3 regions of the Polaribacter cellanae genome follow, and region 3 is predicted to be linked to each of the others. Evidence: riboswitches for the same ligand, from Rfam matches in the RefSeq annotation. Region 3 holds a riboswitch; each other region holds the start of a gene.

Region 1 (3,286 bases), 1.9 Mb from region 3:
GGCTAATTTTAGAGATTCTTCCACATTATATTTTGTGTCTGTATAAAAATTTGTAAGCCATAAAGTAACACAATCTACAACTACAGTTGCACTTTCTGGAATTACAGTACTTATGTTTTTTTCTTCTTCGATGGTTTGCCAACGTTCGTCTCTATCAGAAACATGCCTGTCTACACGTTTTTGAAAATCATTATCCCAAATTCTGGAAGTTGCTAAATAAATAGGGGTTTCTGACAAATCTTCCGCAATTTTTTGTGCAAAATTACTTTTACCAGATCTTTCGCCACCAGAAATATAATATATCATAAATAATAAAAATTATTTCACAAAGATTGGAAACATTTATTAAAAAAGGAAAGAATATCTTAAAAGTATGTAAATTTGTATTCTAAAAAACAAAAAAATGACAGTTTCTTCTTTTATGCCAGCAGTAACCCAAATGATTTACGATATGGGGTTACAACAATATTTAAACGGAATTACTTTTGAATGCCCTGCAGTTGCTTTGGCAGAAAAAAAAGTTGCTGTTCGTTATAAATTAGAAGGTCAAGTTTTAACAAGTGAAGAAATAAATACTATTTTTTCTAAAACCAAAGCCGAAGGTGGCACTCTATATTATGTAGATGAACCTGTATTAGAAGAAATTGCGCCAGATATTATTTTTACACAAGATGTGTGTGATGTTTGCCAAATAGATACCGAATGCGTAGCAACTTCCGCATACAAATTACCCAAAATACCAAAACTGATTTCGATTACACCTAATTCTTTAGAAGACGTTTTTGAGAATGCAATTACTATTGCAGAAGCCATGGGAAAGAAAGAAGTTGGTTTGGCATATGTTGCAAAGCTAAAAGAGCGCGTTTATAAAATAGTAGATACACAAAGGGCGAAAAGAATTCAAGCTAAAAGTGTCATGTTGTTAGAGTGGATTAACCCTTTATTTAACTGTGGTCATTGGATTCCTCATCAAATTGGGTATGCAGGTGGTATCGATTTACTCTCGCATCCTTCTGGCGATAGTATTGTTATTCCTTGGGATAAAATTGTGAAATACGACCCAGAAATTTTAATTATCGCACCTTGTGGTTACGGAATTTCTAGAACTTTAGAGGATATGCAATTTTTGGAAGAAAAACCAGAATGGAAATCTTTAAGAGCGGTTAAAAACGAACAGGTTTTTATCGCAGATTTTGAAATGTTCACTCAATCTTCTGCAGGAACTTTAGTAAATGGAATAGAATGTTTGGCTAAAATAATTCATCCAGAGCATTTTAATATTTCTGAAGAATTACAACAAAAATTCACAAATTATAATCAATTATTAGTTTTAGAATAACTTAAAATAGAATACATTTGCAAAGAATTTAGGTTTTACTCTTTTTATGAGTAAATTAAAAGGGAATTTGGTGAAATACCAAAGCTGTTCCCGCAACTGTAAGTTTGTTTCAAAAAAAAATTTTGAAACCTCTTTTTAAAAGAGCTGTTATTAACTCTTTTACCACTGACATTTATGTTGGGAAGGTCTAAATAACAGAAAACAAGCCAGGAGACCTGCCTTTATTTTTAACAATTAAAAAACTTTCGGGATAAAAGTTAACTGTGTATGAAGAAAATTATATTTTTTATTCTCTTATTTGGTACTGCTTCTCATTTAACCGCTCAAAACGATTCATTAAGAACGATTTTAAAAGAGGTAATTGTTGTAGCAGATAAAACATTAAAGAAAAATTCTAAAGGTTATAAAATTATAACTTTAAAAGATTCTGTTTTGGTGAAAAATACAGAATCTTTTACTACACTTTTACGTTTTAACGCACCTATTTATTTACGAGAATATGGTGCAGGTGGTACAAGTTCTGCAAGTTTTAGAGGTACAAGTGCTTCTAATACTGCCGTTGTTTGGAACGGAATTAATATCAATTCTATCAATAACGGACAAACAGGTTTCAATTCATTAACAGTAAGTTTATTTGATGCTATAAACATTAGAAGTGGTGGTGGGAGTATAGAATATGGTTCTGGTGCTATTGGCGGTACCGTTCATTTAAATGATGAACTGTCCTTTAAAAATAAACAGACTATAGACAACCAATTTGTTTCTTCTTTTGGAAGTTATAATACTTCTAATAATTTATACAAATTTAATTTGTCAAGTCAAAAATTGGCTGTTAAATTAGGTATTTCTTATAATAAGTCAAATAATGATTATCCGCTATTAAAAACCGATTTTAGAAATTCCAATGGAGCTTATAAAAATATAAGTTTTAATGCGGGTTTGTCTTACAAACTATCTAATTTTTCTGAATTAAATTTTTATAGTACTTCTTATTTGGGAGACCGTTTATTTTCAGGAGAATTACCTAATCCAACTTCTGCCAACGAGAAATACAAAGATTTTAACAATAGAAACTTGTTGGTGTACAACCATCAAAAAGGAAGGTTTACGAACGAAGTTAAAATTGCTTTTCTAACACAAGAATATCATTATTACGGCGATAAAAATACAGATAAATTTAACTTCGGAAAATCGAACCGTTATTTGATAAATTATCAATTTGGGTATAAAATTCCAAAAATAAATGCAACAATTAACTCTTTTTCTGAATATGAATCTGTTTTTGGAAAAACGGATCAAATCAATACAAAAAATAGAAGACAATTCTCACAATCTGTCATTTACAATCAAAACATAAACAATTTTTTCTTTTTCGATACCAAAATAAGGAAAGACTTTAATTCAGATTTTGATGTACCTTTTAGTTATGCTATGGGAATTAAAGTAAATACGTTTAAAAACATTTCTTTTCGAGCAAATGGTTCTAAAAATTATAGAGTACCAACTTACAACGATTTATATTGGCCAGGCCAGGGTAATCCTAATTTAAAACCAGAAACTGCTTTGCAAAGTGAGTTTGGTGTTGTTTTTAATACCAAAAATTTGTCGATAGATATATCTGGGTTTTATATTTCCGCAAAAGATAAAATTGTTTGGACACCAAATGGCGACCCAAATAGACCAGGTATTTGGACACCAATTAACCTTTCTAAAACAATGAATAAAGGAATTGAGTTTACACTTTCATACCAAAAGAACTTTAATAAACATTTTGTAAATACAACAGTAAATTATAGTTATACAGATGCTAAAAATACTGAAACGAATAATTTTTTAACTTTTGTGCCAAAACATTTATTAAATGGAAGTTTAGGATATTCTTACAAAGGATTTAGTGCGTTTTATCAACAGTTATTTACAAGTAAAACGTTTACTACAGAAAGTAAT
Region 2 (3,286 bases), 1.1 Mb from region 3:
TTCATTTAAAAGATTTTGCGGAAGCAGAAAAACTTCCTTTCTTTGAAATTGACATAATTGAAAAAAATCCAATGTTTTCTTCAGCATTTATAATTGTAGATGAAAGTAATATGAAAATCTACAGAGATGCACTAAAACCACATCGTGGAGAAATTGCTGAGTAATTAAGAAGAACTTGGTTTGTTTGTAATCTAAAAAAACTACTAAAAAAACCTTAAAGAAACAACAGTTTCAATAATTTATAACTGTTGTTTTTTTAATGCGTTTAGCCTAGCTTTGAAGAAAAGTCCAGTTCTTTGTTAGGTGTCTTATTTTTGTATTAAACTTTCAATTGTTTTTTCTATATCATTAATTGTTGTTGAGCCTAAACCAGTGGTTGAGTATACAATTTTAGAGTTTTTATCTATAATAATATGAGTTGGATAGCCTGACACCTTATAATCTATAGCAATCTTTTCGCTATTTGGAATTATAGTATAATAAAAGTCCTTTTTCTTTAAAAAAGAATCAATTCTTGATTTACTATTCGTAGCAAAGCCTAAAAAAACAATGTCTTTATTTTTATATTTTTTTACTAACTCATTTAATTCAGGCATTTCCATAACACAAGGTTTACATTCTATAAACCAAAAATTCATAACAATAATTTTTCCCTTTAGGCTATTTAATGAAAATTCATTTCCATTAATGTCAGTTGCAGAAAAGACAGAAGCATCTGTTCCAATTAAATCACTTTGACTATTTATTTGAGCCTGCATTTCTTTCATCATTTTTTTCTCGTCTTCTGTTGCTATTCTTAAAACAGCAACTTTAATCTCTTTATTACTATCTATATAAAAATCAGGAGTATAATTTCCTGACATCATAGCTTCCATCATTTCATTTCCTCTTATTCTTTTTCCTTTAATATTGTAAACAGGAATGCTTTCTCCATCAAACATAATTTGTTTGTCAGATAGGTCTTTTTCACTAGCCTTGGTTAAGCCTTTTAAATACTCCTTTTTCTCAACTTTATCAGTCTCTTTATTTTGAGCTATTAAGTTTATTGAGCAAAAACAAGTTAATAAAATCGTTAAGACACTAATTTTCAAGATACTAATTTGTCTAATTTTCATACTGTTATATATTTTTATTTACAACAAAGAAACAATGTTATTTTGTTAATGTATATTATGTTAAGTTAATTAATGTTAATGTGTGTTAACTACACCAAAGTTTTTTGTATAAAATTAGTTGCGTTTTTTAAGCATCTAATTTAGTAAATAATAGGCTAAAGGCGTTAAAATTCCCTTGAAAACAAATCATTTTGTTGATATTTTAATCCGAAATTATGCTTTTGGTTTAAAATAATAACAATGCACTGTATTCTAACTCCTTATTTTAAGAAACAGTACACTAAAAAACTGAATACTTTTTCTCAAAAAAAAACTATTCAAAATTTATTAAACTAATAATCTCAACAAATTTTATAATACCTTTGTCGCTAGAAAGAAGTTCTTTTATTTAATTTCATCGTACGATAAGGTTTTACTTAGCTGTAGATTAATAGGGAATCTGGTGCAAATCCAGAGCTGTCGCGCAACTGTAAGTAACATTTAAAGATTTTTATCCTTGTGTTCCACTGTTTTTACTAAAATGGGAAGGACGATAAAAATTGTTACAAGTCAGGAGACCTGCCTTTATCGATATGACTTTGCTTTCGCGATTTGAAGTGATTTGTCTATTTTGATGCCTTTTAAACATTTGGATGCTATTTTTAGCTATCTATATGTATTCACGCGCCATTATTTCAACTCATCATTTTATTTTTCGATAAGCAAAAAGAAGTTTTTAATTGAGCTTTTAAGTAATTATTAATTCATTATTTAAAAGTAAAAAAATGAAAACACACATTTTAGGCTATCCGCGAATTGGTAGCAAAAGAGAGTTAAAGAAAGCTTGCGAGCAGTATTGGGCTGGCAAAATTTCCGAAAAAGAGTTAAAAGAGGTTGGTAATCGTATTAAAAGCCACAATTGGAATCTTCAAAAAGAGGCAGGAATAGACCTAATTTCTAGCAACGATTTTTCTTTTTACGATCAAGTTTTAGATATGTCGCTTACCGTTAACGCCATACCTGAAAGGTATAAGAAACTTGATTTTAAATCGAATTTAGATTTATATTTCGCAATGGCTCGAGGACATCAAAAAAACAATATAGATGTACCTGCAATGGAAATGACAAAATGGTTTGATACCAACTACCACTTTATTGTTCCAGAATTCAAAAAAGACCAACAATTTAATCTTTTTTCAACAAAAATTATTAACGAATACAAAGAAGCAAAAAAACAAGGAATCGATACAAAACCTGTCTTAATTTCGCCTGTTTCTTATTTACTTTTGGGAAAAGAAAAAGAGGAAGGTTTTAATAGAATCGATTTAATTAGCAACTTATTACCTGTTTACTTTAAAGTTTTAAATGAACTGGAAGAAGCTGGAGCAAAATGGGTTCAGTTTGATGAACCTCTTTTAGCTTTAGATTTAACCGAAAAAGAAAAATATACAATAAAACAAGTCTATAAACAAATACAAAAAAAATTTCCAAAACTTAAAATTATTGTAGCTACTTATTTTGAAGGATTACAAGATAATTTAAAATTAGCGGTAAACCTTCCTATCCATACCTTACATTTAGATTTGGTTAGAAACCCTAATCAATTACAAGATGTATTAAACAATACTCCCAAAAATTTATCTATTTCTTTGGGTATTGTAGATGGTAGAAACGTTTGGAAAAACGATTACCAGCAATCTTTAGCTACAGTACAAAAAGCTGTAGAAGTGTTAGGGAAAAATCGCGTTTTAATAAGCACAAGTTGTTCTTTGCTTCATGTTCCTTGTGATTTAGATAGTGAAAATAATGAGGCTATTTTAAATTTAGAAATAAAAAATTGGCTTGCCTTTGCCAAACAAAAAGTAAATGAGGTTGTTATTTTAAAGCAGTTATTTTTAGATGATACAACTGAAAAAAGTAAAAATATCATTTTAAAAAATCGTAAAGACATCAGTAGTAAAAAAACATCTACTTTAATAAACAACCCAAAAGTTAAAGCTAGAGTTGCTACTATTTCTAATGAACATACCAAGAGAGACAACCCATTTTCAACTCGAAAGATACTGCAAAAAAAAGCGCTGCACCTTCCACTCTACCCAACAACAACTATTGGCTCTTTTCCCCAAACCAAAGAAGTCCGTTCTTGGAGAAATAAATTTAAAAAAGGTGAAATTAGCCAAAATGAATATGAA
Region 3 (3,286 bases):
GTTTCTACAAATACCAATTTTAAAAATGAAGCAAAGCGTAATAATATTTCAATAATTGGGCACAGTAGAGCTGGAGGAATTGTTACCATAAAAGCGGCTGAAGATTTTCGAGTAAGAAATTTAATTTCTTTAGCTTCAGTTTGCGATTTTGGTTCAAGATCATCTACAATTGGCGATTTAGAAAACTGGAAGAAAAGAGGCGTAAAATATGTAGAAAATGGAAGAACGAAACAATTAATGCCACATTTTTATCAATTTTATGTAAACTTCAAAGAGAACGAAGAACGATTAAATATCGAAAAATCAGCAAAAAAAGTTACTGTACCACATTTAATTATTCATGGAGATGCAGATACTTCAATTTCTGTTGAAGAAAGTAAAAAGATACATTCTTGGAACCCCAAAAGCACATTAAAAATCATTAAAAATGCCGACCATGTTTTTAATGTTTCTCATCCCTGGCAAAAAGAGAAAATGTCTAAAGAATTAGAAGAAGTTACTAAAATTTGTATAGCGTTTTTAGGTTAGAAATTTCTTATAATAAATTTTAATTATTTTGAAACCAGTAATTTAAATATTTAAAACCCATAAAAAGGATATGTTTTTCTCATATATAAAAAAGCTTATTATGCATTCTTTAAAAATAGCTCATAAAAAAAGTGAAGCAATCTAATGTTTAAAATAGATTATTTCACCTTTAAATAAAATTTTACTTTTTAAAAAAACTTCTAGTTTGTAAAGTTTTTATCAGAAAAATAAATATCTATAGGAGACTTTCCAACATCTTTTACTTCTTTTTCAAAAGACTTATTATCGTTATAAATGGCAATAATACTATTATCAGGATCTAAAAAATCTTTTAAACCCATTACAAATACCTGTTTTGTAACAGGATGCTGTTTTACAACTGTTGTAAAAGCAACATTATTTGTGGTTGGTGTTGCAAATTCTTCGACTAATTTTGTAATCGTATTAAATCTGTAAATTTTACCAGAGGCAGATTCCGACCAATATGCTGTAAAATTAGAATGATTTAAACTTAAAAGGCTGTTTTTAAACAAGTTGATATTGTCGTCTGTAATGGTTACAACTTCGTTTATTGTATAATCTTCGTTTAATTTTGTAAACGCTGCTTTTTCTGTTCTTTTTTCGGTAGCTACCCAAATTGTTCCGTTTTTATTTTTTAAAATACCAGAAATATTTTCTTTAAAAGTTAACAAAGTAGTTACTTTTTTTGTAGTGGTATTAAAAGCTTTTAAATCTTTACCATCTGCGACTAAAACCTTGTTTCCGTCTGCTAATAAAGCGACATTGTTGTATAAGATTTTATTAGAAAAGCCATCGATTTTTTCTCCAATACCAGTTGTTATATTTACAGGAGCAACATTGTATTTTCTTCGTCTTCCTCTACCAGAAACCCCAATAACCAAGCCATCTGTAGCAGAATACATTGCTAAGTAAGAAGGTGAAGAAAGGTTCGATTTAGTCACAACATTATCAACATTTAAGTTTTCTACGTCTAATTGTGTAATGTAATTTGGGCCTTTTTGGCTAACAACAAATAACGCATTATCGAAACTCGAAAAAGAGATAGAATTACCATCTGTAGATTCGTACACATTTGGCGTTAAAAAAGCGCCACTATTTAAAAAGTTAATTGTTGTTTTGTTATTCTCTAACGTTAAAATAAAAGTAGAATCGAAAATAACTTCTTCTTCGATTTCTGGAGTGTCTTTTTTGGAACAAGAGGTAATTACTAAAATGCATAGCAATGCATATACAGCATAAAAATTCTTCATTATAATTGGGTTTTAGATTACAGTTTAAAAATTCGTATGCGTATTCTATTTCACGAGTTAGATTAAAAAAATAATCAAACAAAAGAATAGATATGGTTAACAAAAAATAATAGTTTCTAGCCTTTTTCTCGAAAGCATAAAAAACACGAATTTGAGCATTGGCAGGTCTCCTGACTTACTTTTGTTAAAACCTTCCCATTTAATTTTTTAAACAGTGGCGTAAGATTTAACAGACATCTTTTCTACAAGATGAAGCTTACAGTTGCGAGAACAGTTCAGGATTTTTTACTTAAAAATCACCTGATTCCCTTTTAATTTTAGTTTCAATAATTTTGAAAATAAAAACCATTACTTTATGTCGCGAAAGTATTTACTTTTTTGATATAAAAAAAGACAGAACTGTTAATAAACTCTCTTATTTTTGTTAAAATGGAATTACAACCTCCTTTCAGAAAAATTATTCATATAGATATGGATGCATTTTATGCATCTGTAGCACAATTGGATAATCCTGAATTAAGAGGAAAAGCAATTGCTGTTGGTGGAAGTGAAATAAGAGGAGTCGTTTCTGCAGCAAGTTACGAGGCCAGAAAATTTGGTGTAAAATCTGCAATGAGTGGTTTTATGGCGAAGAAAAAATGTCCACATTTAATTTTTGTAAAGTCAGATTTTGCTCGCTATAAAGAGTTATCAGCAAAAATTAGAGAAATTTTTTACGAATATACAAATTTGGTAGAACCACTTTCTTTAGACGAAGCCTATTTAGATGTTACCGAAAATAAGAAAGGAAATCCATCTGCAAACGATATTGCCAAAGAAATTCGCCAGAGAATTTATGATGAAACAGGTTTGCGAGCTTCTGCAGGAATTTCCATTAACAAATTTATTGCAAAAGTAGCTTCAGACATAAACAAACCCAATGGACAAAAAACAGTGCATCCAGAAGAAGTGCTTAAATTTTTAGAAGAATTGCCCGTAAATAAATTTTATGGTGTGGGTAAAGTTACAGCCGCTAAAATGTACAATTTAGGCATTTTTATTGGAAACGATTTAAAGAAAAAATCGTTGGAAGAATTGGTTACTTTATTCGGAAAATCGGGCACACATTATTATAATATTGTTCGTGGAATTCATAACAGTGCTGTAAAACCAAACAGAATTCGCAAATCTTTAGCAGCAGAAAGAACATTTAACGAAAACATTTCTTCAGAAATTTTTATGCTAGAAAAGTTAGATAAAATTGCAGATGAGTTAGAACGAAGAATGCTAAAAAACGATACAAAAGGAAAAACCATTACTTTAAAAATTAAATATTCCGATTTTACACAACAAACAAGAAGCAAAACAAAACCACATTTTATGCAAAAGAAAAAAGAATTTTTTCCTGTGCTAAAAGAGTTGTTGTTTCAAGATAAATTGGTAAACTCTGTGCGTTTATTAGGAATTTCTTTCGGAAATTTAAACACAGAAATTAAAGAACCAGTTTG

Evidence for each region. Region 3 has a riboswitch for cobalamin ahead of J3359_RS11170 (DUF5074 domain-containing protein). Riboswitches for the same ligand answer to the same signal wherever they lie in the genome.
Region 1: another riboswitch for cobalamin. It lies ahead of J3359_RS02725 (TonB-dependent receptor domain-containing protein); the one in region 3 lies ahead of J3359_RS11170 (DUF5074 domain-containing protein).
Region 2: another riboswitch for cobalamin. It lies ahead of metE (5-methyltetrahydropteroyltriglutamate--homocysteine S-methyltransferase); the one in region 3 lies ahead of J3359_RS11170 (DUF5074 domain-containing protein).

The regions. Positions count from the first base shown of each region.
Region 1 covers NZ_CP071869.1:602,941-606,226, reverse strand. Annotated here, with positions in the region: gene J3359_RS02735 (bifunctional adenosylcobinamide kinase/adenosylcobinamide-phosphate guanylyltransferase) at 1-306, opposite strand, end outside; gene J3359_RS02730 (ABC transporter substrate-binding protein) at 404-1,339, shown strand; cobalamin riboswitch at 1,353-1,576, shown strand; gene J3359_RS02725 (TonB-dependent receptor domain-containing protein) at 1,607-3,286, shown strand, end outside.
Region 2 covers NZ_CP071869.1:3,564,863-3,568,148, reverse strand. Annotated here, with positions in the region: gene J3359_RS15875 (hypothetical protein) at 1-164, shown strand, start outside; gene J3359_RS15870 (TlpA family protein disulfide reductase) at 309-1,115, opposite strand; cobalamin riboswitch at 1,506-1,695, shown strand; gene metE (5-methyltetrahydropteroyltriglutamate--homocysteine S-methyltransferase) at 1,880-3,286, shown strand, end outside.
Region 3 covers NZ_CP071869.1:2,477,561-2,480,846, forward strand. Annotated here, with positions in the region: gene J3359_RS11165 (alpha/beta hydrolase family protein) at 1-528, shown strand, start outside; gene J3359_RS11170 (DUF5074 domain-containing protein) at 729-1,799, opposite strand; cobalamin riboswitch at 1,943-2,164, opposite strand; gene dinB (DNA polymerase IV) at 2,229-3,286, shown strand, end outside.